DNA from 3 places in the Ensifer soli genome. Region 3 is predicted to be linked to each of the others. Evidence: predicted binding sites of a transcription regulator. Region 3 holds the regulator's gene; each other region holds the start of a gene.
What was found. The regulator LexA, encoded in region 3, represses DNA repair genes until DNA is damaged. The targets are predictions, from matches to a motif close to TGTTCNNNNTGTGTTCNG.
Positions count from the first base shown of each region.

Region 1: a site for LexA is predicted at 5,063-5,080, ahead of ACEVQ6_RS02030 (DNA recombination protein RmuC). Genes of this name have one in related genera too.
Region 2: a site for LexA is predicted at 7,039-7,056, ahead of ACEVQ6_RS06500 (ribonuclease T2 family protein). Genes of this name have one in related genera too.

Region 1 covers NZ_JBHFEI010000001.1:446,483-456,520, reverse strand. Annotated here, with positions in the region: gene metK (methionine adenosyltransferase) at 1-222, shown strand, start outside; gene trmB (tRNA (guanine(46)-N(7))-methyltransferase TrmB) at 339-1,037, shown strand; gene ACEVQ6_RS02050 (BQ00720 family protein) at 1,052-1,309, opposite strand; gene ACEVQ6_RS02045 (Hsp20 family protein) at 1,356-1,787, opposite strand; gene ACEVQ6_RS02040 (nucleoside hydrolase) at 1,945-2,889, shown strand; gene ACEVQ6_RS02035 (ribokinase) at 2,908-3,813, opposite strand; gene ACEVQ6_RS02030 (DNA recombination protein RmuC) at 3,863-5,029, opposite strand; gene def (peptide deformylase) at 5,174-5,683, shown strand; gene fmt (methionyl-tRNA formyltransferase) at 5,836-6,774, shown strand; gene truA (tRNA pseudouridine(38-40) synthase TruA) at 6,775-7,518, shown strand; gene ACEVQ6_RS02010 (hypothetical protein) at 7,529-8,125, opposite strand; gene dapE (succinyl-diaminopimelate desuccinylase) at 8,112-9,308, opposite strand; gene ACEVQ6_RS02000 (DUF805 domain-containing protein) at 9,381-9,704, opposite strand; gene dapD (2,3,4,5-tetrahydropyridine-2,6-dicarboxylate N-succinyltransferase) at 9,736-10,038, opposite strand, start outside.
Region 2 covers NZ_JBHFEI010000003.1:334,766-344,803, forward strand. Annotated here, with positions in the region: gene ACEVQ6_RS06465 (AAA family ATPase) at 1-537, shown strand, start outside; gene ACEVQ6_RS06470 (NAD(P)/FAD-dependent oxidoreductase) at 543-1,832, opposite strand; gene ACEVQ6_RS06475 (helix-turn-helix transcriptional regulator) at 2,199-2,915, opposite strand; gene ACEVQ6_RS06480 (L,D-transpeptidase family protein) at 3,039-4,460, opposite strand; gene ACEVQ6_RS06485 (DUF4432 family protein) at 4,657-5,523, shown strand; gene ACEVQ6_RS06490 (TIGR01244 family sulfur transferase) at 5,619-5,957, shown strand; gene ACEVQ6_RS06495 (alpha/beta fold hydrolase) at 5,961-6,920, opposite strand; gene ACEVQ6_RS06500 (ribonuclease T2 family protein) at 7,073-7,822, shown strand; gene ettA (energy-dependent translational throttle protein EttA) at 7,915-9,564, shown strand.
Region 3 covers NZ_JBHFEI010000015.1:2,784-12,821, reverse strand. Annotated here, with positions in the region: gene ACEVQ6_RS19235 (PilZ domain-containing protein) at 1-301, shown strand, start outside; gene ACEVQ6_RS19230 (RBBP9/YdeN family alpha/beta hydrolase) at 379-954, shown strand; gene ACEVQ6_RS19225 (sensor domain-containing protein) at 1,033-3,567, shown strand; gene ACEVQ6_RS19220 (DUF1476 domain-containing protein) at 3,638-3,955, opposite strand; gene purC (phosphoribosylaminoimidazolesuccinocarboxamide synthase) at 4,225-4,989, shown strand; gene purS (phosphoribosylformylglycinamidine synthase subunit PurS) at 5,009-5,251, shown strand; gene purQ (phosphoribosylformylglycinamidine synthase subunit PurQ) at 5,375-6,046, shown strand; gene ACEVQ6_RS19200 (hypothetical protein) at 6,084-6,494, shown strand; gene arsC (arsenate reductase (glutaredoxin)) at 6,595-6,942, shown strand; gene lexA (transcriptional repressor LexA) at 6,999-7,709, opposite strand; gene ACEVQ6_RS19185 (helix-turn-helix domain-containing protein) at 8,257-8,484, opposite strand; gene ACEVQ6_RS19180 (hypothetical protein) at 9,080-10,038, shown strand, end outside.

The DNA.
Region 1 (10,038 bases), on a different contig from region 3:
GGCACCGGCAAAGTCTCCGAGGACGAGGTCGAGGCGGCGATCCGCAAGGTGATCGACCTCTCGCCGTCGGGTATCCGCCGGCATCTCGATCTCAACAAGCCGATCTATGCCAAGACCTCGGCCTATGGCCATTTCGGCCGCAAGGCCGGCCGCGACGGTTCCTTCTCCTGGGAGAAGCTCGACCTGGTCAAGCCGCTGAAGGACGCGCTGAAGGCGGCCTGACGGCCGCCCGCGATCGAAGGTCCCCAGGGGCGCGAGCCGGCCCGGGGACTTTACAGCGCCGCGCCCGGCGCCTATTCGACGGCGATGGCCGAAAGCCCGGGAGCGACAGGACAGACATGACCGAGACGAGAGCACGCCGAGCGACCGAGGCCTTCTTCGGCCGGCGTAAGGGAAAGCCGCTGCGCGAGCAGCAGGCCGCGAACCTGCAGACATTGCTGCCGGCGCTGAAGCTCGATCTTGCCGCGCCGGCACCCGCCTCGCTCGATGCCCTGTTCGACCGCCCGATGGCGCGCTTTCGCCTGGAAATCGGCTTCGGCGGCGGCGAGCATCTGATGCATCGCGCCATCTTGGAGCCCTCGACCGGCTTCATCGGCGTCGAACCCTTCGTCAATTCGATGGCGAAGCTCGTGGCGCGGGTGGAGGCGGAGGCGCCGGGCAACATCCGCGTTCATGACGACGACGCGACCGAGGTGCTGGACTGGCTTCCGCCGGCAAGCCTCGACCAGATCGACCTTCTCTACCCCGACCCCTGGCCGAAGCGGAAGCACTGGAAGCGCCGTTTCGTCTCCGCCGTCAATCTCGATCGCTTCGCGCGCGTGCTGAAGCCGGGCGGGCTGTTCTGCTTCGCCTCCGACATCGACACCTATGTCAACTGGACGCTGCTGCATGGCCGCGACCACGCCGCCTTCGACTGGCGCGCGGCAAGTGCGGCGGACTGGCGCACGCCCTTTTCCGGCTGGCCTGGAACGCGCTACGAGGCCAAGGCGCGCCGGGAAGGCCGCGCTTCGGCCTATCTGACCTTCACGCGGATCTGACTGTCGGGGAAATTTCAGTGCAGGCTGACGGTGCGAAGGTCGTCTTCCGCCGCCTTGAAGAAGGTGCTCGACCGGTTGTCGGTCAGGAGGATCGGAGTGCCGTCGGCGCCGAACAGCGCCCAGAGATCGATGCCCGGATCAAGGTCGGGCGCCTCGGGAAAGCAGCGGCTGACGTCGTCACCGCTGATCTTGCGAATGTATCCGACTTCACCAGCGCCGAGATGCGCCAGGTCCCGCTTTGAACAAGGTGCGGTGACATCCTTCAATCCCATGAGTCTCGCTCCGTGGCAGCCGGCGGGATCTGCCCCGCCGATGGGCCTACTCTGGGACGGAAATGTTAATTTTCTTCACCATGCGCGACGGCTCGGGACGGACGAGATCGACAGAGAGAAGGCCGTTGCGAAGCTCGGCGCCGAGCACTTCCATGCCGTCGGCCAGCACGAACATGCGCTGGAACTGGCGCGCGGCGATGCCGCGATGCAGATAGTCCCGCTCGCCGGCATCGCTCTGGCGCCCGCGGATGACGAGCTGGTTCTCCTCGGTCGTCACCTCTAGCTCGTCCTCGGAGAAACCGGCGACGGCGAGCGTGATCCTGAGTTTTTCCGGCAGTCCCCGCGACAGGTCCGCCCGGATGCGCTCGATATTGTAGGGAGGGTAGCCGTCGCTGCCCTTGGCAATGCGCTCGAGGGTCTTTTCCATGGCGTCGAAGCCCACGAGAAGGGGGCTGCTGAAGGGCGTCATCCGGCTCATCGTCACGTCCTTGCCAAACCAAGCGACCGTTTCCGGACCCGCGCTGCAGCATCCGGCGGCGCCAATATGGTGACGCGCGGCAGCGATCGCAAGCCGCTTGCGCAATCGGGCGGTTGAAATCATAGTCGCGCGCCGAGAGACCCAGGAAGGACAGGACATGGCCGCGCCCCGCAAGATCATCATCGACACAGACCCGGGGCAGGACGACGCCGCCGCCATCATGCTCGCCTTCGGCAGCCGGGCGGAGCTCGACATTCTCGGTATCACCACCGTTGCCGGCAACGTGCCGCTGGCGCTGACCGCGCGCAATGCGCGGATCCTCTGCGAACTGTGCGGACGCACCGACGTCCGGGTCTTCGCCGGCGCCGACCGGCCGCTCGCCCGCCCGCTGGTGACTGCCGAGCACGTGCATGGCAAGACGGGGCTCGACGGCCCGGAGCTTGCCGAGCCTTCGATGCCGCTCGCCGAGGGTCATGCCGTCGATTTCATCGTCGAGACGCTGAGGCGCGAACCGGAGGGAACGGTGACGCTCTGCACGCTCGGGCCCCTGACCAACATCGCGCTCGCGCTGGAAAAGGCGCCCGACATTGCGGCGCGCATTCGCGAACTGGTGATGATGGGCGGCGGTTTCTTCGAGGGCGGCAACATCACGCCGGCGGCCGAATTCAACGTCTATGTCGATCCGGAGGCGGCGGCCAGGGTGCTTGCCGCCGGTATCCCGATCGTGATGATGCCGCTCGATCTCACCCATCGCGTGCTGACGCTGAAGACCCGGGTGGCGAAGATCCGCGCGCTCGGCTCGAAGCCGGCGCTGGCGCTCGCCGAAATGCTCGAATTCTTCGAGCGTTTCGACGTGGAGAAATACGGGTCCGACGGCGGGCCGCTGCACGACCCGACCGTGATCGCCTACCTGCTGAAGCCGGAGCTGTTTCAGGGCCGCGACTGCAATGTCGAGATCGAGACCGCCTCGCCGCTGACGCTCGGCATGACGGTCGTCGACTGGTGGCACGTCACCGACCGGCCGAAAAACGCCCGGGTCATGCGCTTCATCGACGACCAGGGGTTCTTCGACCTCTTGACCGAGCGGCTCGCGGCGATCTGACGGGGCCGCGATCGCGGCTCAGCCTTGAAGTGCCGCGTCGACATCCGCCGAAAGCGGGATCGCCGGCTGCGCGCCCGGCTTCAGGCAGGCGAGCGAGCCGGCAACGGCGGCGCGCCTCAGCGCCTGGGCGAAGTCGAGCCCGGCATCGAGGCCGGCGGCGAGATAGCCGCAGAACGTGTCGCCGGCGCCGACCGTGTCGACCGGTTCGATCGCAAGCCCGGCGGCGGTGATGACGTCGCCCTCATGGATGGCGATCGCCCCGTCCGCGCCGAGCGTGACGATGACGGTGCGCCCGGTCTCGTCGTGCAGCGCCTGCATCGCCGCCCGGCGCGAAGCGGCGTCGAGGTCCTGCCGTCCGGCCAGCAGTTCGAACTCGGTCTCGTTGGCGATGACGATGTCGGCGAGGCGTCCAAGGCGGGCCGCCTCCGGCGTCAGCGGCGCGATGTTGATGATCGAGCGCACGCCGGCGCGGCGGGCGGCGGAGAGCGCCGCCTCGACCGCTTCGGCCGGCACTTCGAGCTGCAGCATGATCGTGTCGGACGGCGTCAGCGCCGCAACGGCCCGTTCCGCGTCCGCCGCGTCGACCAGGCCGTTGGCGCTGGCGACGACGATGATGACGTTCTCGCCGTCGCCGCCGACGAGGATATGGGCGGTGCCGGTCGGGGCCCCGACGCGGCGCACGCCGGCAAGGTCGGTGCCAGCCTCTCGCATCAGCGCCAGGGCGCCCTCGGCGAAGGCATCCCCTCCGACCGCGCCGACCATGGCGACGCGCGCGCCTGCCCTGGTCGCCGCCAGCGCCTGGTTGGCGCCCTTGCCGCCGGCGGCGGTGGAAAAGCCGGTGCCGGCCAGCGTCTCGCCCGGCTTCGGCAGCCGGGGCGTGTTGGCGATGAGGTCCATGTTGATGGAGCCGAAGACAGTGATCATGGGGGCTTCCGTATCCGCGTGTGGGTCGCGGCGGACAGTGACGGGCCGATCAGTCCTCGTCAACCACCCGAAGCTTCAACGGCGCGCGCGGGTCTCTGGCCTCGGCGCGCGGCGGCGGTGCCTCGCCATCATCGGGTTCGAGCGCCGCGATCCGCGCGCCGTGGCGCTTCAGTTTGGTGGTGGTAACGAGGATCTCGTCGACATCCTTCTGCGCGGCGGCGAAATGGCCGCCGAGCTTGCGCACCCTCTCGTCGAGCCGCGCCAGGTCCTCCGAAAGCCGCGCCACCTCGGCCTGGATCAGGTGTGCCTGCTCGCGCATGCGCTGGTCGCGCATCATCGACTGGATCAGCGAGACGGCGAGCATCAGGAGCGAGGGCGAGACGATGACGATGCGGGCGCGCTGTGCCTTCAGGATCAGCGGCTCGAAATGCTCGTGGAGATCGGCGAAGACGGATTCGGAGGGCACGAAGAGGAAGGCCGTCTCCTGCGTTTCGCCGGGCAGCAGATATTTCGTCGCGACATCGCGGATATGCACGTCCATGTCGCGGCGGAACTGCTGCTGCGCCGCCCGGATCCCGTCCGGCTCGCGCGCCTCGCGCATCCGGTTCCAGGCCTCCAACGGGAATTTCGCGTCGATCACCAGCGGCGGCTGGCCGTTCGGCATGCGGATTAGGCAATCCGGACGGGTGCCGTTCGACAGCGGCTGCTGGAAACCGTAAGCGCCGATCGGCAGGCCGTCGGCGATGATCGCCTCCATGCGCGACTGGCCGAAGGCGCCGCGCGCCTGCTTGTTGGCAAGGATCGCCTGCAGGCCGGCCATGTCGCGGGCAAGCGCCTGGATATTGGTCTGCGCGTTGTCGATGACGGCGAGCCGCTCCTGCAGGCGCCTCAGATTGTCGTGGGTGGCGCGGGTCTGCTCGTGCATCGACTGGCCGAGATGGGCGCTCATGCCGTCGAGCCGTTCGCCGATCGAACGGTTCAGCTCCGACTGGCGCGCGCCAAAAACCTCGGCAAGCGCGGCGAGCCGGCCCTGCAACTCGGCCTGCTGCGCCAGCATCGCGTCGATCCGGGAGCCGCCCGCGCGCCGCCGGAGCGCGCCGATGCCGGCGAGAAGCAGCAGCACGCCGAGCGCGGCAAGGAGGGCTGCGCCGGTGCTGACGGCATGGCCGCCGACGACGAGAAGCGTTCGGTCAAGAAGGAGGGCAAGATCGGACATGAGACGAGCCTAGCAGTCTTCGACGGGAAAATCGAGATCAAACCATGAACATCCGTGGCGGGTCGCAGGACGTGCGCCCGTGAGCGGCAAAAAAAGCCGCGGTTGCGAATTCCCACGCGCGGCGAGATCGGCTAAGGAGCCGGAATGACGATCAAGCCGCTCATCATCCTTCCCGATCCCGTGCTGCGCCAGGTGTCCGCTCCCGTCGAGCGGATCGACGCGGAGGTGAAGGCGCTCGCCGCCGACATGCTGGAGACGATGTACGACGCGCCCGGCATCGGGCTCGCGGCGATCCAGGTCGGCGTGCCCCGGCGCCTGCTGGTGATCGACCTTGCCAAGGAAGGCGAGCCGAAGGCGCCGCAGGTCTTCATCAATCCGGAGATCCTGTCAACGACCGATGCCCGCTCCGTCTACGAGGAAGGCTGCCTGTCGATCCCCGACTATTATGCCGAGGTGGAGCGCCCGGCCGGCATCACCCTGCGCTATCTCGACGAGACGGGGGCCGAACACAGCGTCGAGGCCGACGGCCTGCTCGCGACCTGCCTCCAGCACGAGATCGACCATCTGAACGGCGTCCTGTTCATCGACCATATCTCGCGGCTGAAGCGCGACATGGTGGTCCGCAAGTTCACCAAGGCGGCCCGCGCCCGCTAACGCGTGTTTCGCAAAGCGGCGCAGCGGTCTTGCCAAAAGACATTGGTAAAAACAAAGACCTGAAGCGGGCGAGCGGATCTGAAAGATCGCGACACGCTTCAGGCGCTTGAGGCCTGCCCCATACGGGCAATCGAAGCGGGAGGCCGTCGACGATGGCGCTGAGGATCATCTTCATGGGTACGCCGGCCTTTTCCGTGCCGTCGCTCGCCGCCCTGGTCGAGGCCGGCCACAAGGTCGTGGCGGTCTACACCCAGCCGCCGCGTCCTGCCGGGCGGCGCGGCCTGGACCTCACCAAGTCGCCGGTGCACCAGGCCGCCGAGCTGCTCGGCATTCCCGTGCTGACGCCGGTCAATTTCCGTGATGAGGCGGACCGTGCCGCCTTCCGCGACCTCGATGCGGATGTCGCGGTCGTCGTCGCCTACGGCCTGCTCTTGCCCGAGGCGATCCTGAACGGCACCCGCCTCGGCTGCTACAACGGCCACGCCTCGCTGCTGCCGCGCTGGCGCGGTGCGGCACCGATCCAGCGCGCGATCATGGCCGGCGATGCCGAGACCGGCATGATGGTGATGAAGATGGACAAGGGGCTCGACACCGGCCCGGTCGCGTTGACGCGGGTCGTGCCGATTTCGGCCGACATGACCGCCGGCGACCTGCACGACCGGCTGATGCAGGCCGGGGCGACGCTGCTGCGCGAGGCGATGGAAAAGCTCGCGGCGGGCGACCTGCCGCTCACCCCCCAGCCGGAGGAGGGTGTGCTCTATGCCGCCAAGATCGGCAAGGACGAGACGCGGATCGACTTTTCCCGCTCCGCCGCCGAGGTCCACAATCACATTCGCGGCCTGTCGCCTTCGCCGGGCGCCTGGTTCGAGCTCACTGTTCATGGCCGCGCCGAACGCGTCAAGGTGCTCCGCTCCGCGCGTGCGGAGGGTGACGGCGTTGCGGGCGCGGTGCTGCCCGGCGAGGGGCTGGTCGTTGCCTGCGGTGCCGGTGCGGTTCGCCTGCTGACGCTGCAGAAGGCGGGCGGCAAGGCACTCGCGGCCGGTGATTTCCTGCGCGGCACGCCGGTCGCGCCCGGCACGAGGCTCGCCTGAATGCCCCGCTTCCGCCTGACCGTCGAATATGACGGCACGGACTATGTCGGCTGGCAGCGCCAGACCAACGGCGCCTCCGTGCAGGGCGCGATCGAGGCGGCGGTGCTCGCGCTGACCGGCGAAACCGTGTCGCTGCGCGGCGCCGGCCGCACCGATTCCGGCGTGCATGCGCTCGGGCAGGTCGCCCATCTCGACCTTTCCCGGGCCTGGAAGCCGGAGACGCTGCGCAACGCGCTGAACGCCCATCTCATGCAGGCCGGCGAACGGGTGGCGATCGTCGATGCCGCGGAAGCCGCGCCCGATTTCGATGCGCGTTTCTCGGCCCTGCGCCGCCACTATCTCTATCGCATCCTGTCGCGCCCCGCGCCGCTCACCGTCGAGCGCGACCGTGCCTGGTGGGTGGCGCAGCCGATGGATGCGGAGGCGATGCATGCCGCCGCCCAGGTGCTCGTCGGCCACCATGACTTCACGACGTTCCGCTCCGCGCATTGCCAAGCGGCAAGCCCGGTGCGCACGCTTGACCGGCTGGATGTCGGCCGCAGCGGCGACCTGATCGAGATCCGCGCCTCGGCCCAGAGCTTCCTGCACAACCAGATTCGTTCCTTCGCCGGAACGCTGAAGCTCGTCGGGCAGGGCAAGTGGACGGCGGACGACGTGCGCGCCGCCCTTGCGGCGCGTGACCGCAAGGCCTGCGGACCCGTGGCGCCGCCCTGCGGCCTCTATTTCCTGCAGGTCGACTACTGAGGATCGGCCGTCAGCCCGGCATCACGCCGAGCCAGCCGCGCAGGAGCGAGACAAGCATCAGCGGAGGGACGACGAAGACGATCGTGATCGCAGCTGCAAGAAGTGTCTGACCGCCCGTGACCGTCCGCATCAGCCGGAACAGGGCGGCACAGGAGCCGGCCAGGACGACAAGCGACAGAAGGGCCGCGAGCGGCTCTGTCGGCGGAATGACCAGCGCCACGGCGGTCGGCACAGCAATGGCATAGGAAAGGGGGACCATCAGCCAGTTGGTGGTGATGACGATGGCGCCGAAGGCGGCGGAAAAGTCCAGGAGCAGCGACAAAAGTCCGGTCAGCAGCAGCGGCAGCAGCCATACGGACAGGTCGATCAGAAGAAGTTTTGCGAAGAAAAGCGGACCGGTGACGGCCCCGGACGGCATGCCGTCGAGATAATACATCCGCCAGGATGCCCAGCCGACCGCCGAGGCCGGCAGGCACCAGAGGAAGGCGAGGAACGAGCGCCAGACGCCGAGCGCCGTCATGTCGAGCCTCTCGAAGCCGCGCTCGTCGGCGAGGATCAGCTGCCAGAGCCCCCGGCAATAGTCCAGCACGCTGTCAATCTGCGGCATGAACACCGAACCAGCGCTGAAGGAAGGCCTCGTAGATCGCCGTCAGCGTTTCCAGATCGGCAAGCGCGACGCGCTCGTCGACCATGTGCATGGTCTGGCCGACCAGGCCGAACTCGACCACCGGGCAGTAATCCTTGATGAAGCGCGCATCCGAGGTGCCGCCGGTGGTCGACAGCGCCGGCACGCGGCCGGTCACCGCCTCGATTGCGCCGGAGAGCGATGCGGTCAGCGCATCGTTGCGGGTGAGGAAGACATGGCTCGGCCGCTCGCTCCAGGCGATCGCCCAGTCGACCGGCTTCCGGCCGGGCCTAAGGCTTCCCTCGGCCGCCGCCCGCTCGAGGCGCGACAGGATCTCCGCCTTCAGGCTGTCGGCGGTCCAGCTGTCGTTGAAGCGGATGTTGAAGGCGGCGGTCGCCTTGGCCGGGATGACGTTGACGGCCGGATTGCCGGTGTCGATCGTCGTCACCTCCAGGTTGGAGGGTTGGAAATCGGCCGTGCCCGCATCGAAGGGCGGATGCATCAGCGCCTGCGTCAGTTGCAGGATGCCGCGCACCGGATTGTCGGCGAGATGCGGATAGGCGGCATGGCCCTGGATGCCCTCGACCGTGATGCGACCGGAGAGCGAGCCGCGCCGGCCGGTCTTGATCATGTCGCCAAGCGCCGCCGGATTGGTTGGCTCGCCGACGAGCGCCGCATCCCAGCGCTCGCCCTTTTCCGCCGCCCATTCGAGGAGCTTGACGGTGCCGTTGACGGCGGGGCCTTCCTCGTCGCCGGTGATCAGGAAGGAGATCGATCCCGGCGGCGGCCCGTGCCTCTCGACATGGCGGGCGACGGCGGCGGCGAAGCAGGCGATGCCCCCCTTCATGTCGACCGCGCCGCGCCCGTACATCTGCCCGTCGGCGATCGTGGCGGCGAAGGGATCATGCGTCCAGCGTTCGACATTGCCGGGCGGCACGACGTCGGTGTGGCCGGCGAACATCAGGTGCGGCCCCTCCGTCCCGAGCCGGGCGTAGAGGTTCTCGATGTCGGGCGTGCCTTCCTCCGAGGCCGTCATCCGCGCGACGGAGAAGCCGAGCGGTTCCAGCACCTCGGCGAGCACCGCGAGCGCGCCGCCCTCGGCGGGCGTGACGGACGGGCAGCGGATCAGGCGGGCGAGGATGTCGGCGGGATCGGTTCGGGTCATCGGGGGCAGGCCATCATGGTGTTTTCGAGGTGTAGCCGATCGCCGGCCCGGTGTCACGCGGCCTCGGCCGTGTCAGCCGTCCTCCGGCCGTCCGGGCCAGAGGCAGAGGGTGCCGACGAGAAGCGGCGCCGCCACGGGGATGAAGAGCGCGATGAGAAGCACGGGCGGCAGGCCGACATCGCGCAGGCGCTTCAGCGTCGCGGTCAGAAGCGAGGCGGTGCCGGCGAGCGAGGTGACGAAGAGCAGCAGCGTGTAGCCGACGAGCCGCACCTCGTTCGCCTCGTTGGCGGCGACGAGGGCGACATTGGCGAAGAGCACCGCCAGCCAGAACAGCCACAGGAGCGTGAAGAGCTGGCGGCCGATGCGCCCGGCGGGGTGGAAGAACAGGCGGAGCATCTCCGCCGATCCGGGCCCCGCCGCCACGCCGTCAGTCCCGCAGCAGCTCGTTGATGCCGGTCTTCGAGCGCGTCTTCTCGTCGACGCGCTTGACGATGACGGCGCAATAGAGGCTCGGTCCCGGCTCGCCGTTCGGGAAGGGCTTGCCGGGCAGGGAGCCTGCGACGACGACGGAATAGGGGGGCACCTCGCCATAGGTGATCTCGCCGGTGGCGCGGTCGACGATCCTGGTCGACTTGCCGATGAAGACGCCCATGCCGAGCACCGAGCCCTCGCGCACGATGCAGCCCTCGACGACCTCCGAGCGGGCGCCGATGAAGCAGTTGTCCTCGAT
Region 2 (10,038 bases), on a different contig from region 3:
GGCGCAAAGGCAAGCGGCCTGGCGCTGGCGACGCTTCCGGGTGCCGCCGGCCTCTCAAGCCTCGCGCGGGAAGGGCGACGGGCGCGCCACGACGTCGTCATCGACCTGTCGACGGACCGGAATGCCTTTCTCGCCTGTGCGCTCGGCGTTGCCGACCATGTCGTCGTGCCGATGCCGGCGGAGCATCTGGAGGGCGGGGGAGAACCGGTGCTGGCGCTGCTCGCCGCGATGCAGTCGCGGTCGGCGGTCCGGCTCACGCATTCCGTGCTCCTGTCGCGGCTGAACCCGCTGGTGCCGGCATCGCTGCTTGCGGCACTGAGGCGGGCGCTTGCCGAACGCGGCGTGCCCGTGCTCGAGACGCCGGTCGTCGAGCGGGCCGCCTTCGCCGCGATGCTTCAGCGCGGCCGGATGCTCGAAACGGAGCTGGAAGGCACGGTGCGTCCCGGCCAGGCGATCGCCAATGCCGCGTGTGTTGCGACCGACCTCCTCAAGCTCCTTCCGGGCGAAATCCCGGCCGGCACGCGGACGGCGGCCTGAAACGCTCAGAACCGCCTGTCGACGAGATGGGCGGCGTGGGCGCCGGCGTGGTAGAAGGCCGATTTGAGGCTTCGCATCCGATCCGGCACGATCGGGCTCTCGGCGATCGGCAGCGCGTTCTCCTCGCCCAGAACATGCCGCGCCAGCGCGCGCCCGAACACCGTGCCCGGCGCGATGCCGCGGCCGTTGTAGCCGCTCACCGAAAGAACGTTCTCGTCGAGCCGGTGCAGTCTCGGCAGGGCGTCGGTCGTCATGCCGATGCGCCCGTCCCACCAGTATTCGAAGGGCAGGTCGGCGATCTGCGGGAAAAGCGCGCGCAGCGAACGGCGCGCGAAGGCGCGGTGGGTCGAGGCCGCCAGCCGGTCGAGCCGGCCGATGCTGCCGAAGACGAGGCGGTTCTGCCGGTCCATCCGGAACGACGTCATCACCGTGCCGGTGTCCCAGCAGCCCTGCCGCTCGGGAAGGATGCTGCGGGCGAGATTGTCGCTGAGCGGCCGCGTGGCGAACTGGAAATAGGGAAGGATCGTCAGTTCGCTCACCGGCGCCGTCCAGGGCGTGCCGGCAAGCATCGCGCCATAGGCATTGGTGGCGACGATCACATGGGTTGCCGAGACGGTGCCGCCCGGAAAGGTCAGGTGCCAGAGGCCGCCGTCGCGGCGCGCGCCGGTCAGCGGCGTCTGCGTGTGGATCGCGGCGCCCGCCGCAAGCGCGGCCCGGGCGAGGCCGCGCGCATAGGCGAGCGGCTGGATCGTGCCGGCGCGGCGGTCGAGCAGGGCACCGGCAAAGCCGGGCGCGCCGGTCAGCCGTTCCGCGTCGGCGGCCGACAGAACCGCGACGGGCGCGCCCCGTGCCGTCCATTGCGCGGCACGCGCGGTGATGTCGTTTACCCCGGCCGCGCCGACGGCAAGGTGCAGCGTGCCGTTGCGCACCGCCTCGCAGTCGATCCCGTGCCGTTCGATGAGGTCGAAGACGAGCGACGGCCCGTCGCCCAGCGCCTTCAGCAGTGTCTCGCCGGCGACTGCCCCGAGCGTTGCGACCAGATCGTCCGGATGGGTCCACATGCCGGCATTGACGAGGCCGACATTGCGGCCAGAACCGCCATGGCCGATCATCACGGCTTCTGCGACGAGGACGCGGACGCCCTGCTCCGCCAGGTGCAGGGCGGCGGAAAGGCCGGTGAAGCCGCCGCCGATGACGGCGACATCGACGCTGACGTCGTGGTCGAGGGCCGGCGTGACGGGCGCCTCCGGCGCGGTGGCATGCCAGAGATTGGGAAGATGAGGCTCGGCGGCCATGGAGCTTCGCGTCCTTCGGATCCGGGGAGGGTGTTGCCTCTCTAGACCATGGCGCGGCGCGCGATTCATGACAATATCGTATGACCCCATTCCTGCGCCCGCTGTTGCCGGGAACGCCGCGCCGAAAGGAGAACCTTCCGGAGCCGGGAGGGGCGGAAGGGACATGCCGCATCATCGCGGGTGTGGCGGACGGGAACTGCCGAAACGTCTTCTCAAAAACCTATGGTACAAATTCGCGCAGAGGCTTGACGGAGCGACCCGCCCTCCATGCCCGATGCCCTGCGCACGGCATGTGGTCGCAGTCTGACGGAGAACGATGCCATGTCACTCCCCTTTTCAGGGGAGGCGCGCTGTCGGCTCCATCCTTTACCCGAGCACGATGCCGAGCGAGATCGAGAGCGCCGCCAGTTCCGCCCGGCTGCGGGCGGACAGCTTGATCCGCGCCTTCTCGACATGGTCGTGCACGGTCGAGGCGCCGATCTCGAGGGCGGCAGCGATCTGCTTGTCGGTCAGGCCCTGCGCCACCCGCTTCAGGCAGTCGAGCTCGCGCGCGGTCAGGCCGGCGGGCGGCACGGGAAATCCGTGCTCCGGCACCAGCCGCCGCATGCGGCCGTGGAAGCAGAGCGATGTCGCAACGAGGGCGGCACGGCTCGCCGCGCTGATGCGGGGCGCGCTGGAGACGAGGCTCACCAGCCCGTAGCGCTCCGCCCCCCGATGCTGGTGGATGCAGAGCCCGTCCAGCCAGCCCGCTTCGGCGACGAGCTGCAGGCCGCGCGTGCCGGCCGAGGACAGGCCGCGGTCCTTTCTGAGATCCGCCCAGGTGAACGGCAGGGAGAAGCGGTTGAGCGCCATCAGCACCGGATCGTGGTCGCGGATGCCCGAGGTGAAGTAGAAGGTCCGCCAGCGTTCCGGCCAGTCGATCGCGTGGAAGATGTTGCGACCGGGAAAGGCGAGATCGACCTCGCCGGTCGCGAATGTATCGATATCGTGGGTGAGAAGGAAGGCCTTGAAGACCGCCTGGCAGTCGCTGGCGGTCGTCGCCTCCATGATTGCCGCGATGACCGTCGTCACGTCCATGTTCATGCCCGACCCCTGGCCGCCGCGGGAGGCGGCCCTTCCATTGCTAGCCGAGCATGGGCCGGGAGGAAACGGCCGCGCCGCGCCATTTTCGGTGCGGTGCGGCAAAAGCCGCGGGACGGAGGCGGCTCAGTCGACGAACTCGACCGTGACGCCGGGTGTGACCATCTTCGCCAGTTCGGTCGCGTCCCAGTTGGTCAGGCGGATGCAGCCATGGCTCTGGGTCTTGCCGATCTTCGAGGGCTCCGGCGTGCCGTGGATGCCGTAGGTCGGTTTCGAAAGGGCGATCCAGACCGTCCCCACCGGCCCGTTCGGCCCCGGAGGAATGGTCAGGACCTTGTCGTTGTTGCCCTGCTTGAAGTTGATCTTCGGATTGTAGGTGTAGCCGGGATCGAGCGCGATCCGGTCGACGGTGACGATGCCGGAGGGCGAGGGCGTGTCGGCCGACCCGATGCTTGCCGGATAGGCGGCGATCAGGCCGCCGGCGGCATCATAGGCGAAGACCTGCTTGCGCCCCTTGTCGGCGACGATGCGCGCCACGCTGCCCGAGCGGTTCCCCCCGGGGACCACGACCTTGATGATCGTGCCGGGCACGGTGAAATCGACGCCGGGATTGAACTCCTTCAGGAAGGCCTCGTCCATGTGGAAGCGCTCGGCGAGCATCTCCGTCGTCGAGGTGAAGGACAGGTGCGTCAGCTGTGCCTTGTGTGCGTAATCGTCGGGGATCTCGGCGACATAGGGGCCGGCCGCGTCCGCCGCGGTGATCGTGTAATTGGTGATCGGCAGGCCGCCGTTCAGCCGCAGGCGCTCGAGGATCGCCTCCGTGTCGTTCGGGTCGAGGGTCTCCCCGGTCGCTTTCTGGAAGGCCTCGATCGCCTTCGTCACGTTCCCGCCGGCCTTGCCGTCGATCACGCCCGGCGAGAAGCCCTCGCGATCGAGAAAGACCTGCAACGCGACGATCTCGTTGCGGGATTTCGCGGTGATCGGATTTGCTTTCGGCAGGCTGTCGGCGCGCGGCGTCTCGATCGCGGGTGTATCGTTCGGATCGATCGCCGCCATGTCGTTCGGGTCGTAGCCGCCCTCCGGCAATTGTCCGCGTTCGACGCCCTGCGGCACGACATCGCGGAATTCGGGCAGCGATCCCGTGACCTCACCGCCGAAACCGTCGTCGTAAAGCGGGCGTTCCTCGTAGGCCGGGCCGCGATAGACGTCGTTCGGCCGCGAGCGCCGCCGTTCGCTCCGGTATCCGTCCGCCGGCACGGCGGTGGCGACGACGTTGCCCCAGCCATCTACCAGCACCGTGCGGCCGCGGCGGTCGGTCACCGCCTGCAGTTCGCCGTCCTCGGGAATGAAATCGAGCACGCGGCCGTCGGGGGTGACCAGGACCACGTCGCGTGGATATCCGCCCTCCTGCGCCTCGCCCGGGGCAACGGAAAACAGGACCGCGCCGGCGGCGGCCAGGAAGGGAAGAACGGCTTTGAGGACGGGCGCCACGGCATACCTTTTCGTCGTGAAACTCTGAAGCGGCCTATCGGCCAAATGGGACGGCATTGTGAAAAATCGCAAGGCAGGGTGAACAAATCCCTAACCGCCGCCGGCCGGCGGCGCGCGGCTTGCCGACAAGCGGCACTTCTCCGACAGATCGCTGCCATCGGCATATTTCCAATCGATTGATCGCATGCGAAAATTCGCTCCGTGTCGACGCTTCGGCCGCGCTGACCGGCAAGGCTTTGGGGAGAAGGGGATCATGGCGTTCACGATGAGCTGCGGAGACGTTCGGGCCGATCTCGACGCGACGTCCGCGTTCGACATCGGCCGCCTCGCCGTCGAGTGTGTGGCGCTGAACCCCGGTCCTGCGATCCCGCCGAACGGTGACGCGCGCATCGACCATGCGCTGGCCGGGTTCCTCTTCACCTGCGGGCCAGACCACATCCGCCATCCCGAGCCGTTCGACGGCGTGCCCGATGGCGGACGGTATCCGCTGCACGGGTCGATGGCGGGGACGCCCGCCTCCGGCATCCGCGCCGACCGATCCGGCGACACCTTCGCGGCCGAGGTCGAGGTCCCCCTTGCCGATGGTGGCAGGGCCCGTGTCTCCCGGCGCTACGACCGCCATTCCGGTGCGGAGGCGATCGGCCTCTCCGACTGCCTCCGCAACACCGGTGCGACCCCCTTCGCGCCGATGGTCATGTACCACCTCAATCTCGGCGGGCGGCTTTTCGACGCGGACACCGCCTTTCGCGGCGCCATGATGCCGGAGGGCCAGCTTCCATGGCGATTCGGCGAGGGCGAGCGCGGATTGGCGCTGTTCGACGCGCGGCCGGCGGCCATTGCCGGTTGGGCGGCGCTGTCGCTCGGGCCCTTCGCGATACTCGGCGGGCGCTGGCTGCACCTTCGCTTCGACACGGCGACGCTGCCCTTCCTGCAGATGTGGCGCCTGCAGCGCGGCGATGCGGATGTCGTCAGCATCGAACCCGCGTCCCATCGGATCGCGTCGCGCAGCGAACTCGCCGCGCAAGGGGAGCTCGTCGCCCTCGCGCCGGGCGAAACGGTCCGCTACGGGCTCGCTTTCGCCTTCGGAGCCGAGACGCTGCAGGACGGTCCATGGCGGTGATCGCGGCGCCGCGTCCCTTGCGCTTTGGCATTGACGCCCGGGCAGGGCGGGCCTAAACCTTTGCGCGATACGGCTTCTTCGTGAAAGGAACGGCAATGGACATCCGCCCCGTCGACGACGATTACTCGGTCTCCGGCCAGATTTCCGTTGCCGATCTCGACGAGGTCAAAGCGCAGGGTTTCAAGTCGATCGTCTGTCATCGCCCGGACGGGGAAAGCCCGGACCAGCCGGCCTTTGCCGACATTGCCGCCCGGGCCGGCGAACTCGGCATCGAGATCGCGCATATTCCCGTCGGCCCGATGGGCGTCACCGCCGCCGCCGTCAGCGAGATGATCGACGCGCTGGACACGCTGCCGCGCCCGATGCTCGGCTATTGCCGTTCCGGCGCGCGCTCCACCAACATCTATCAGCAGACTGCGCATCTGCGCGGCTGACCGTCAGCCGGCTCTTCTTTCCGCCCGGCTCCGGCTGTTGTCGATGACGCCGTCGCACCAGCGGCGAAAGTCGCTGGTCGCCTGTTCACGGCCGATCTCGTTCAGCGTCTCATGGCGCATGCCCGGATAGAGGGTGCAGGTCACGTCGCGCAGCCCCGTGTCGCGCATCCGCAGCGCCAGCCAGTTCAGCGCCCTGCCGTTGTCGGTGGAAGGATCGCCGGTGCCGCCGACGAGATGCACCGGCAGGGTCGGCGGCAGTCGGGCAAGCCGGTCGCGTCGTCCGCCCTGAAGGCCGAGATGGACGACGTCGAGCCAGAGGGAAATGCTGGCATCGAAGCCGCAGAGGGGATCGGCGCGATAGGCGTCGACTTCGGCGGTGTCGCGCGACAGCCAGTCCGAAGGGGTTCGCGCGCCCTTGATGGCGCGGCCCCAGGCATGGAAGGTGAGGGCCGGAAGAAGCGTGCTCGGCACATCCGACCCCTTGAGCATCCGCTCGATGCCAAGAAGCGCGCGCGCGGCATGGCCGCCAAGCCCGAGGTCGAGGTTGGAATTCCACACCGCGAGGCCGTCATAGGCGGCGGGCTCTTCCTCGGCCGCATAAAGGGCGATCAGCCCGCCCATCGAATGGCCGAACAGGATCACCGGACAGGCAGGATGCCTGCCGGCTGCCCACTCTCTCACGCTGCCGAGATCCTTCACCAGCCTTGCGGGGCCGTCCGACGCCGAAAAGCGGCCACGCGGCGCATCCGCCGCGGTCGTCGCGCCGTGGCCACGGTGATCGAAGGCGTAGACGGCAAGACCGGCGCCGGCCATCGCCTCGGCGAAGCGCGCATAGCGTCCGGAATGCTCGGCGAGCCCGTGGCAGAGGATCAGGATGGCGCGGACTTCGCCTCGCGCGGTTCGCGTGCGAACGGCGAGCCTTGCGCCGGTCGCACCGTCGAGATGATCGAGCTGCCAGTCCATTCGGTTCTCCTCAGGTCGACCATGACCGCCTCCGGCTGCAAAGACAAGGCGCGAAAACAGGCGAAAGAAATGCGTGACTGCATTTTATGGTTGATTTGTTCGGCATTCTGTCTTTTTATATTCTTGTTTCGTTCCAAATGAAGGAACTGGTCATGGCATGGAAAGCAGCAGTGCTTCTCATCTTCGCATGCCTTGCCTTCGCCCGTCCATCCGGAGCGCGTGACCCCGTCGCGCCGGTCATGCCTCCCTTGCTTGCGACGCGCACGGTCTTTTCCGTCAGCTGGTTGCCCGGCTTCTGCGAGACCCGGGCGAAACGACCGGAATGTCGCGAGCAGACGGCAGAAAGGTTCGACGCGCGCCATTTTACCCTGCATGGTCTCTGGCCGGTGAAGAAACGTTTCTGCGGCGTCTCCGCCGATCTGCGCCGCACGGATCGCCGCGGACGCTGGCTCGAGCTTCCGGCGGTGGACCTCTCGAAGGCAACGGCGGAACGTCTCGCAACCGTCATGCCGGGGATCCGTTCCGGGCTCGACCGCCACCAGTGGCTGGCAAGCGGCACCTGCCAGCCCCTGTCGCCGGAGGCCTATTTCGCCCGGCAGATCGCTTTCCTCGACCGGCTGAACGCCTCTCCCGTGAGGGCGCTGTTCGAAAGCCGTCTGGGAATGTCGGTCCGGCAGGAGGAGGTGGCGGCGGCTTTCGCCGAGGCGTTCGGGGACGGGGCCGGCACGCGCATCCGCCTGCGCTGCGCCCGAGACGGCAGCCGCACGGTCATCACGGGCATGACGATCGGGCTCGGCGGCGAGGGCGGTCTTGAGGGAGACATGGCCGAATTGATCCTCGCATCCGCGCAGACCAGGGGCACCTGCCTGGAGGGTGTCGTCGACGCTGCCGGTCTGCAGTGAGGCGCGGGGCGCGCGCCCGGCTTTCCTCGTTGCCCCGGCGGGATAATTCGCCTACATAGCGGGCACATTTCCCCTCCCGGAGCAGCTCTTCCATGGCACGCCAGTTCATCTATCACATGTCGGGCTTGAACAAGTCCTACGGCAATAAGAAGATCCTCGAGAACGTCCATCTGTCGTTCTATCCGGACGCCAAGATCGGCATTCTCGGCCCGAACGGCGCCGGCAAGTCGACCATCCTGAAGATCATGGCCGGGCTCGACAAGGAATATACCGGCGAGGCCTGGCTCGCCGACGGCGCGACGCTCGGCTATCTGGAGCAGGAGCCGAAGCTCGATCCGAACAAGACCGTGTTCGAGAACGTGATGGAAGGGGTTGCAAAGAAGACCGCGATCCTCGAGCGCTACAACGAACTGATGATGAACTATTCCGACGAGACGGCGGACGAGGGCGCCCGGCTTCAGGACGTCATCGACAGCCAGAACCTCTGGGATCTCGAAAGCCAGGTCGAAATGGCCATGGAGGCGCTGCGCTGCCCGCCCGGCGATTCCGACGTGACCAGCCTTTCCGGTGGCGAGCGCCGCCGCGTCGCGCTCTGCCGTCTTCTCCTGTCGCAGCCCGACCTGCTGCTGCTCGACGAGCCGACCAACCATCTCGACGCCGAGACGATCGCCTGGCTCGAAAAGCACCTGCGCGATTATCCGGGCTCCGTCCTGATGATCACCCACGACCGCTACTTCCTCGACAACGTCACCGGCTGGATCCTCGAGCTCGACCGCGGCCGCGGCATTCCCTACGAGGGCAACTACACCGCCTATCTGCAGGCAAAGGCCAAGCGCATGCAGCAGGAAGGCCGGGAGGAAGCCTCCCGCCAGAAGGCGCTGTCGCGCGAACGCGAATGGATGTCGTCGAGCCCCCGCGCCCGCCAGGCGAAGTCCAAGGCGCGCATCAAGGCCTATGACGAACTGGTCGCCGCGGCCGAGCAGCAGCGGCCGGGCGAGGCGCAGATCGTCATCCCGGTGAGCGAACGGCTCGGCCAGGTCGTCATCGAGATGGAGGGCGTGAGCAAGGGCTACGGTGATCGTCTGCTCATCGACGGTCTTTCGCTGAAACTGCCGCCGGGCGGCATTATCGGCGTCATCGGCCCGAACGGCGCCGGCAAGACGACGCTCTTCCGCATGATCACCGGCCAGGAAAAGCCCGACTCCGGCTCGATCCGGGTCGGCGAGACGGTGCAGCTGAGCTATGTCGACCAGAGCCGCGACGCGCTCAATCCCGACAAGACGGTCTGGGAGGAGATTTCCGGCGGGGCCGAGGTGGTCAAGCTCGGCAAATTCGAAATGAATTCGCGGGCCTATTGCGGCGCGTTCAATTTCAAGGGAACCGACCAGCAGCAGAAGGTCGGCAGCCTCTCCGGCGGCCAGCGCAACCGGGTGCATCTGGCGAAGATGCTGAAATCCGGCGGCAATGTCCTGCTGCTCGACGAGCCGACCAACGATCTCGACACCGAGACGCTCGGCGCGCTCGAGGATGCACTGGAGAAGTTTGCCGGCTGCGCCATCGTCATCAGCCACGATCGCATGTTCCTCGACCGCCTGGCGACCCATATCCTGGCCTTCGAGGGCGACAGCCATGTCGAGTGGTTCGAGGGCAACTTCGAGGACTACGAGGCCGACAAGATCCACCGCCTCGGCATCGATGCCGTCAAGCCGCATCGCGTGACCTACAAGCGCCTGACGCGCTGACGCGCTCCACGATCTTTCCGATCCGCTCACGCTCCCTGCCTTTGTTCCCACCCATGTCTCGCAAAACATGCGACCGCTTTGCGAGGCATGCTTCGGGCATCGGGACGGCGGCGGCAGGCGTGCGGTAGGCGTTCTGATTTTCAGTACTCAGCGCACCGGACGATGAACCGGTGGGGTGTTGTCGTGCCGTCGGTGTCTGCGGCCAGGTTCGCGTTTTTCAACGCTCATTCCGCGTCGCCGCCATCATGCGCGATCCTCGAGGCGACAGGGCCGGGCGATCGGAGCGCTTGCATCCTCGAGGCCGTCTGCTGCGTCAGATACCGCTTGTGTCATGGCATCCGCGTCGGCAGCGGCAATTTCGTTTGCACCCTGCTACAGGATTTGCCCGGAACCGACCCGGCTCTCCAAACAGGCCGCGCAATCAGGACGCGCGGCGGCAAGCTGCGAAAGTGAGTCGGCTTTCGGCGCCATCGC
Region 3 (10,038 bases):
GCAATCGAAACACATCCGGCGAAGCGCGCCGCGCGCCCGCGCGCGCTTCACCGCGATCGTCACCGGCCGTGTCGGCGTCAGCAGCGGCGTCGTCAAGGATCTGTCGCCGGGCGGCATCTGCTTCGAACTCAAATTCGACATCAATGCCCGCTCCGGCGAGGCTGTGAGCATCAAGAGCGAGGAATTCGGCCTGCTGACCGGCCGCGTGCAATGGACGCGCGGCTGCCGGATCGGCATCAAGCTCGACCGGTCGTCGCGCACCGACGCCCAGATCGCCTCTTACTTCCGCTTCTTCCGCTGACGACGCCGTCGCGTTCGGCTGAGGAATGCCGGCACGGACGGCTTGACGAAGCCCGTGCCGCACCGCACATAACGGCCATGAAAGTCGCCGACGCCGATATCCTCATCATCCCCGGCTATACCAATGCCGGACCGGACCACTGGCAGACACGCTGGCAGCAGCGTCTGTCGACCGCACGCCGGGTCGAACAGGCCGAATGGACGAAGCCCGTGCGCGACGACTGGGTGATGCGCGTGCGCGCCGAGATCGAAACGGCGACGCGGCCCGTCGTGCTCGTCGCCCATTCGCTCGGCGTCGCGGCGGCGGTGCATGCCTGCCGGGATCTGACAGGCAGGGTGGCGGGCGGCTTCTTCGTCGCCCCGCCCGACGTCGCCAATCCGGCGATCCGCCCGCAGCACCTGTCGACCTTCGGCCCCTACCCCCGAGATCCCCTGCCGTTTCCCTCGGTGGTGGTCGCGAGCCGGAACGATCCCTTCGGCGCCTACGAACAGGCGGCGGACACCGCCAATGCCTGGGGATCGCTGCTCGTCGACGCCGGCGAGTCCGGCCATATCAACGCCGAGTCCGGCCACGGGCCCTGGCCGGAAGGCGGAATGGTCTTCGCCCGCTTCCTCAGCCGGCTCGACCCGGCGTCGGCGAAAACCCGGGCCTAGCGATCTTTCGCGGGCAAAGTTAATGCCAATTTCACCGTCAGGCTGTATAGTCCGGCTTTACCTGCGACGGCTGGAACCATGGCACAGCACAGTGAGGCGGACAAAGGGCATGGCCCGGACGCAGCGGACGAGCGCCGCTGCCTCGCGATGATGGCCGATCGCCTTCCCCTTCCCTCCCTGATTGCCGATGCCGACGGCCACGTTCTCCATGTCAACGCGGCGCTCGCCCGCCTCGCCGGTCTTGACGCCGCGACCGCACTTGGTGGCGCATGGGACGGACTCCTCCTCGATGCCGCCGATCTCGATCTTGCGGACCTGACCCTTGAGGCGCGCGACATGCAGCTTCGGACACAGGCATCCTCCGGGATCTGGGTCCGGGCAACCGCGACGTTCGTTTCCGGCCTTCATCTCATCCAGTTCCAGCCGATCGACGACCTCAAGCAGGCGCTTGCCGATGTCGGCAACGAGCGCAAGCGCTGGAAATATGCGCTGGAAAGTTCGATCCAGGGCGTCTGGGACCACGATTTCGGCCACGGCGAGCTTTATTACTCGCCGACCTGGAAGCGCCTGCGCGGTCTGCCGGCCGACAGCGAGGTGGACGGCGCCCTGGAAAGCTGGATCAAGAACGTCCATCCGGACGATCGCGCCCGGGTTCTCGCCAGCATCGAACTGCAGGAAAGCGGCCGGGCCGCCTTCAACATCTTCGAATATCGCGAGCGCCATGCGGACGGGCATTGGGTGTGGATCGAGAGCCGTGGCGCGAGCGTGGAGTGGGGCGAGGACGGCAAGCCGCTGCGCGTCATAGGCACCGACACGGACATCACCGCCCGCAAGCGCGACGAGGCGCGGCTCGAAGCGCTGTCGCGCCGGCTCCAGCTCGCCCTCGACGTGTCGCAGATCGGCGTCTTCGACTATGACATGGAAACGGATACCGTGCTCTGGGACCAGAGGATGTTCGAGATTTACGGGGTGGTCGCCCGCGACGCCAATCCCGGCAAGGGCACATGGGAGAGCCTGCTGCATCCGGACGATGCCGCAGCCGCGATCGCGCGGAACGAGCGCGGCATGGCCGAAAGTACATCCTTCACCAATGCCTTCCGCATCATCCGTGCCGACGGCAGCCTGCGCCACATCCGCGCCAATACGGCGCCTTATGTCGATGCCGACGGCCACCGCCGCCTTGTCGGCGCCAACTGGGACGTGACCGGCGACGTGCGCCTGCAGGAGGAGCTGACGCGGGCGAAGACACTCGCCGAGGCCCGCAGCGCCGACCTCGAGGCCGCCAAGATCCGCATCGAGTACAACGCGCTCCATGATCACCTGACGGGCCTGCCGAACCGGCGCTATCTCGACCAGCGGCTGGCCGATCCCGATGCCCGCCATTCCGGCGTGCTCCACATCGACCTCGACCGCTTCAAGCAGATCAACGACACGCTCGGCCACAAGGCCGGCGATGTGATGCTGGTTCACACGGCGACATTGCTGCGCTCCTTCGCCACGGCCGGCGACTTCGTGGCCCGCATCGGCGGCGACGAGTTCGTCTTTCTCTGTGGTGCCGAACGCAGCGAGGAGGATATGGCCCGCGTCTCCGGCGACCTTGTCGAGGCGCTGCGCCAGCCGGTCGCCTACAAGTCCCATATGTGCCGGTTCGGCGCGAGCATCGGCATCGCCTCCGCCGCCACGTCGGGGACGGACGCCAAGCAGATGCTCGTCAATGCCGACATCGCGCTCTACCGGGCAAAGAGCCTCGGGCGCAACCGCTACGCCTTCTTCTCGAGGGAGATCCAGGCACAGATCCTGCACTCGAAGCGCATGGCGGACGACATCCTCGACGGGCTGGACGCCGGCGAGTTCATTCCCTTCTACCAGCCCCAGTTCGACGCCCGCACACTCGCGATCAGCGGCGTCGAGACCCTGGTGCGCTGGCGCCATCCGGTGAAGGGATTGCTGACGCCCGACCGTTTCCTGAACGTCGCCGAGGAGATCGGCGCGCTCGCCACGATCGACCGCAAGATCGTCGAGCAGGCCCATCGCGACTTCCGCTCCTGGCAGGCGCGCGGCCTGCGCATCCCGCGCTTCTCCGTCAACGTCTCGTCACGGCGCCTGCGTGAGGCGGACATCGCCGAAACCATGGGTTCGCTCGGCATCGAGCCGGGCACGCTGTCGTTCGAACTGCTGGAATCGATCTTCCTCGACGATCTCGAGGACACGGCGATCGAAACGGTCGCGGCGCTGAAACAGCTCGGCATCGACATCGAGATCGATGACTTCGGTACCGGCCACGCGTCGATCGTCAGCCTGCTGCGGCTCAGCCCGTCGCGTCTGAAGATTGATCGCGCCCTGGTCAATCCGATCGTCATCGGTCCGGACCAGCGCCAGCTCGTCTCATCCATCATCGAGATCGGCCACTCGCTCGGCATCGAGGTCGTGGCGGAGGGCGTCGAAACGCTCGAACATGCGCAGATCCTGCGCGGCATGCATTGCGACGCGCTGCAGGGCTATGCGCTCGGCAGGCCGATGTCGAAGGCCGACCTCGAACGCTTCGCCCATGCCCACCGTCCCCTGGATCTCGATGCGCCGCTGACGCCGAGGGGACTCGGACGCATCGCCTGACGGGACGGTGTCGACGACATGCGCGGACGATCCCGGCGGGCGGCCCAGCCGGGATCTCTTGCCGTCAGCCTCAGGAGGCGTTCTGGATCTGCGCCACGGCGTCGCCGAGCAACTCCACCATCTTCAGCCGGATCTGGTCCTCGCTGATCGACACGCCGGCCGCATCGAAATCGGCCTTGACCTTGCGCACCACGTCCTCATGGCCGACCTCCTCGAAATCGGCGGCGACCACCTCGCGCGCATAGGCGTCGGCATCGGCCTTGCCGAGCAGGCCGGCGGCCCAGAGCCCGAGCAGCTTGTTGCGCCGGGCCTCCGCCTTGAACCTCAGTTCCTCGTCCAGCGCGAACTTAGACTCGAAGGCCTTCTCGCGATCGCTCATGTTCGTCATGTGATGTCTCCTCGTCCTGCCCGAACCCTGCTGGGCACGTGAAAGCAGCCCCATAAACCAAAAGCCGGCGGCAAGCGCAATGCATCCCCGCGCAGGCCCGCCATTTCGCCGCAATGCGGATGCAGGGTCGCGCCTGCGCGGGCGCGTCCCGTATTTCCGGGGACGGGTCCGTCAGGCCGATTGTGAATTCCTTTCATTTCGGATATGGACCCGGTTGGACAAACCATCAGGCGTTGCCCAAGAACGCCTGCAACAAAGAGACACAACAGATGAACCGTCGCCGCCGTATCTATGAGGGCAAGGCAAAGATCCTTTACGAGGGTCCTGAACCGGGAACTCTGATCCAGTTCTTCAAGGACGACGCCACGGCCTTCAATGCGAAGAAGCACGAGGTCATCGACGGCAAGGGCGTTCTCAACAACCGCATCTCCGAATATATCTTCACCCATCTGAACAAGATCGGCATTCCGACGCATTTCATCCGCCGGCTCAACATGCGCGAGCAGCTGATCAAGGAAGTGGAGATCATTCCGCTCGAGATCGTGGTGCGCAACGTCGCCGCCGGCTCCCTGGCCAAGCGCCTCGGCATCGAGGAAGGCATGGTGCTGCCGCGCTCGATTATCGAATTCTACTACAAGGCCGACCAGCTCGACGATCCGATGGTCTCCGAGGAACACATCACCGCCTTCGGCTGGGCGAGCCCGCAGGAACTCGACGACATCATGGCGCTCGCCATCCGGATCAACGATTTCCTCTCCGGCCTCTTCCTCGGCGTCGGCATCCAGCTCGTCGACTTCAAGATCGAATGCGGACGCCTTTTCGAGGGCGACATGATGCGCATCATCCTCGCCGACGAGATCTCGCCGGACAGCTGCCGGCTCTGGGATGTCGAGACGAAGGAAAAGATGGACAAGGACCGGTTCCGCCGGGACCTCGGCGGCCTCGTCGAGGCCTACCAGGAAGTCGCGCGCCGGCTCGGCATCATGAACGAAAACGAACCGCCCCGTGGCTCCGGCCCGGTGCTGGTCAAGTAGCAGATCGGAGACGGCAAGCGTGATCAAGGCGCGTGTAACGGTGACGCTGAAGAACGGCGTGCTCGACCCGCAGGGCAAGGCGATCGAGGGCGCGCTCGGCGCGCTCGGCTTCGGCGGTATCGGCCAGGTCCGCCAGGGCAAGGTTTTCGATCTGGAGATCGATTCCGCCGACCGGGCGGCCGCGGAAGCGAACATCAAGACGATGTGCGAAAAACTTCTCGCCAACACGGTGATCGAGAACTACAGCATCTCGCTCGCCTGACGGCGACATCGCAGTCAGGTCGCAAGGACGCCGCTGCCGCAAGGTTTCAACCGTGGCCGCGATGCAAACCGCCCCATGGCAGATCGACTGCGCGGGGCCACTCTTGAAGGTCGAGCCTCCGCCATGAAATCAGCCGTCGTCCAGCTTCCCGGATTGAACCGCGATCGCGACATGATCGCGGCCCTGACGAAAATCTCGGGGAAAGCGCCGGTGACGATCTGGCAAACCGAAACAGAGATCCCGGACGTCGACCTGATCGTCATACCAGGCGGCTTTTCCTACGGCGACTACCTTCGCTGCGGGGCGATCGCCGCGCGGATGCCGGTCATGCACGCGATCCGCGCCAGGGCCGAGAAGGGCGTCCGGGTGCTCGGCGTCTGCAACGGCTTCCAGATCCTGCTCGAGGCCGGCCTCCTGCCTGGCGCCCTGATGCGCAACGCCTCGCTGAAATTCGTCTGCCGCGAGGTCCGCCTTGAAGTCGCCAATGCGGCGACTGCTTTCACACGCGGCTATGCGAACGGTCAGGTCATCCGCTGCCCCGTCGCCCATCACGACGGCAACTACTTCGCCGACGACGCGACGCTCCGGGCGATCGAGGACAGGGGGCAGGTCGTGTTCCGCTACGCCGAAGGCACCAATCCGAACGGCTCGATCAACGACATCGCCGGCGTGATCAACGCGGCCGGCAATGTGCTGGGCATGATGCCCCATCCGGAGAACCTGATCGAGGCGGCCCATGGCGGCGCGGACGGGCGCGCCCTGTTCGAATCCGCGGTGGGTTTGGTCGCTGCCTGACGACACCGGGAGCCTGCCCATGCCAGCCCTGACCGCCATGCCTGCGCTTCGCCGGCGTGTCTTTATCCGCCTCGCCGCGATCGTCACCCTCGCGGCAGGCCTTGCCGGCTGCCAGTCTTCCTCCGCGCCGCCTGCGCCGACGCATGACACGGGCGCGCTGACGACGATGGAGCGCATCGCCCTCGGTGCCAACCGGTGCTGGTTCAAGTCCAGGGACCCGGCCTTCGCCGCCTATCGGCTGGCACCGGAACTGAACTCCTTTTCGGGCCGGCCGCGCATCCTGATCGTGCCGCGCAACACGCCGGAATCGCGCCCGCTCGCCGTGGTTCAGGCGGAGGGACAGCCGGCGCGGCTGCAGGCTTTCGGCCCCCTCTTCACCGAAAGCCAGGGCGCGCGCATGAGCGCGGACATCCGCCGCTGGGCCGGCGGATCATCATCCTGTGGATGAACGGTAAACCTTTAGAAATCGAACGGCTTGCATGCCGTCCCGTCTTGAAACAGGTTTGCAATCGGGCAAATCTGCGCGCACGTTCGACGGGGGAACGGCCATGGCAGTGACGATATATTATGATGCGCGATCGGCGACCTGCCGCAAGGTGCTGAAGCTGATCCGGGAGACCGGGGTCGATCCGACGGTGATCGAATACGAGAAGACCCCGCCCGGCCGGGAAGAACTCGTCGCCCTCATTCTTGCGCTCGATGCCCTGCCACGTACGCTTCTGCGCAAGAAGGAAAAGCTCTATCACGATCTCGGGCTCGACGACGAAAGCCTCAGCGACCGGGAACTGATCGATGCGATGCTCGAAAACCCCTCCCTGATCGAGCGACCGATCGTCATCGGCCCAAAGGGCATTCGCCTCTGTCGCCCGCGCGAACGGGTCTTTGAGATCCTGTAACGCCAGCTTGCTGCCCGTCGTCGCGGCGATGGCACGGCGTCCCAATCCGCAGCCGGTCAGTTGTAGCGGCGTATGAGACCGACGAGTTTGCCCTGGATCTTGACCCGGTCGGGACCGAAAATCCGGGTTTCGTAAGCGGGATTTGCGGCCTCCAGCGCGATGGAGGCCCCTTTGCGCCTGAACCGTTTCAGCGTCGCTTCCTCATCATCGACAAGAGCGACGACGATCTCCCCCGGATTGGCGGAAGAGGCGTTGCGGATGATCACCGTATCCCCGTCGAGAATGCCGGCCTCGATCATGGAATCACCGCGCACTTCCAGCGCGTAATGATCGCCGGTGCCAATCATCTCGACGGGCACGGAAATGTCGTGAGTGTTGTTCTGTATTGCCGAGATCGGCACTCCTGCCGCAATGCGTCCCATGACGGGTACGGATACGGTATCGCGCACGGGTGCTTTCACAGTGGCCGTGGCCGATGCCGCCGGCTTGCCGAGGCTGCCCTCGATCACGCTCGGCGAGAAGCCGCGCCGCTGGGCGAGGCTCGGTGTGTATGCCTCCGGCAGCTTGATGACCTCCAGCGCCCGCGCCCTGTTCGGCAACCGCCTGATAAAGCCTCTCTCCTCAAGTGCTGTGATGAGACGATGAATTCCGGATTTCGACGCGAGATCGAGAGCGTTTTTCATCTCGTCGAAAGAGGGCGGCACGCCCGATTCCTTCATCCGCTCATGGATGAAAAGCAACAGTTCCTGTTGTTTGCGTGTCAGCACGGTATCACCCAGAATCTCGAAACAAACCCAGAACGGACCGTATCTGTTCGCACTGTGTTCCACAAGCCTTGGGTGTAAATTATTTTTTGGAAGTGGCGGCTGGAGGCGCGGAAGATAATCCGGAATGGAATTCAGAGATAAATGGGAACGAAATCGGCTTCGCTTCGTGGATTTTTCAGTGTTTTTTGGCTGAAAACAGGAGTTACCAATGCGCCAATTGGTAAGGCTATTCTTGTCCATTCCAGCGTAAATATTATCCTACTGAAAACATTCAGGTAATTGAGGACCATCGATCACATGAAGCCTGCTATTTGAGAGGATGGGGGACCTTATTGGGGACCTTCGCCTCTTCTAAATCTCCTCATCTGCCTCTCTAACATTTCGGGCACCGTTGGATGACGAGAGGTTGAAATTTTTCCATCAGATATCATATATTCATTGTAATTCTCATTGATTCTCTTTACCAAATTAGCTGCGGCAAGCTGTTTTTTATTGTGAAATTCCATATCTTCTGGAAAGCCACTATCGGGTCTATAATCTGTATTGATTAATTAGCCCCCCCCAATGATGACCAAAGACTATCCCAAAGCGGCCAATACTTTAGATCAAAATTACCTTCCATGATGTACTGATTATCTATGCCCAATAACTCTAGTATTTTTACATATACGTCTGTCGGAATTCTATTTGAGCCCGATAGGTAATTTTGAAGCGATCGGTACGGAAGGCCGATGTCCGCACTGAGAGATTTCATAGATCGCTTTCTCTCCTTCATCATTCTTTTGATACCGGCGACAATGCGGTCGTTGTAGTCGTCCATTCACTGTGCACCCATTTAGGTGCATTTTGACTAAATCATATCACCTGATTTGGCGCAAAATGCACGAGATCCGTTACTCAATTACGTTTGCGATTGTCGGCTCCTCCGAACTCTACCTCGCTGTTCGAGCAGGCTTCGTCAATCAGGGCACCTCGTTGAACAAGTGGTGTATCGCAAATGGTGTAACCCGGCAAACAGCCGAGAAAGCCCTGCGGAGGGAGCGACGCGGCTCCGCATCTGTTCGACTTTCAGGTGAACTTATTGCGGCAGCGGGGATTCGTTCTGCACCGGATGCAATACTTAAATGAGCGTTTGGATCACTTCCGTAGAATTTGGCGAAACTTGCGGTATTCATCGACGCGTAGCCAATCGTATCTGCAAGCAATTTTATGAGGGTAGAAAGTCGACTTGGCGTCATTGTGCACTTGAAGTCCAGATATGCCATGGTCGCGGCGGCCGCTCCGGCATCCAGGACCAGGTCAAGGTTTCCAGCCTTCCACCGCACCTCCAAGACCGTTTAAAGACCCTTCAAACTGCCGACGAGGCCTCCTTGAACCTTCGCCTCGGCGACGAGGCGGCGCGACTGGAACGCGGCTGGAAATACGAAATCATCAAAGGCGCCGTTGCGCACCCCAAGGTCATCGCCGAGCGTAAAGCCGAGATCGACAAGCTTCATGGCGAACAGAAATACGACTGGACAGGCCATATGCGCCGGCTCACCAGAACCACGCTTTATAGCTGGATCGATATTTGCGAGAACGAAGGCATTCACGGCCTCGCCCAGAAGGTGCGGGGCGACAAGGGCGAAAAGAGAGCCCTGATCAATCGGACATGGATGCAGACGGTTCCCTTTGACGAGATCGCCAAGGAAACCATTGCCGAGGACATCGTCCAGTTCATTCGCGGGCTGATCGTCAAGGGGACGACGCGCAAGCTGATCCGGTTCCTTGCCGCCGATGAGCTGCGCCGCATCACGGCCGCCTACGGCTATGTCGTGACCGACGAGGCGGTCGCCGCCAGGCTCTTCAACATTCCGGACGCGCTCGTCTCGGCGGAGGCGCGTTTCAAGGCGGTCTCCCGGCACAATTTCGACCGCAAGGCCAGCGAGGACGACAAGCCCCGCATCCGCCGCACGATCGCCGGCCTTCAGCCGATGGAGATCGTCGTCATGGACGTGCACCATATCAATGTGATGGTGCGCCGGGACAACGGCACGGCCGCCAGCCCGAAATTCGTCGGCTTCCATGATGTCGCGACGAACCGCGTCTTCGGCGGGCTCGTTTTCATGGACGAGCGCGGTGGCGTCCGAAACGTCGACGTGATCGAAGAATTCAAGCGCATGTGCCAGGATCCGGCCTACGGCATGCCTCAGAAGCTCTATTGCGACAACGGATCGGAATACGGCTTCGCCGACCATCTGGAAGACGCCCTGAAGCTGAACTGCCGCGTCACACCGTTTACGCAGGAAGAGCGCGCCCGCGTCATCCGCGCCAAGCCCTACAACGCATC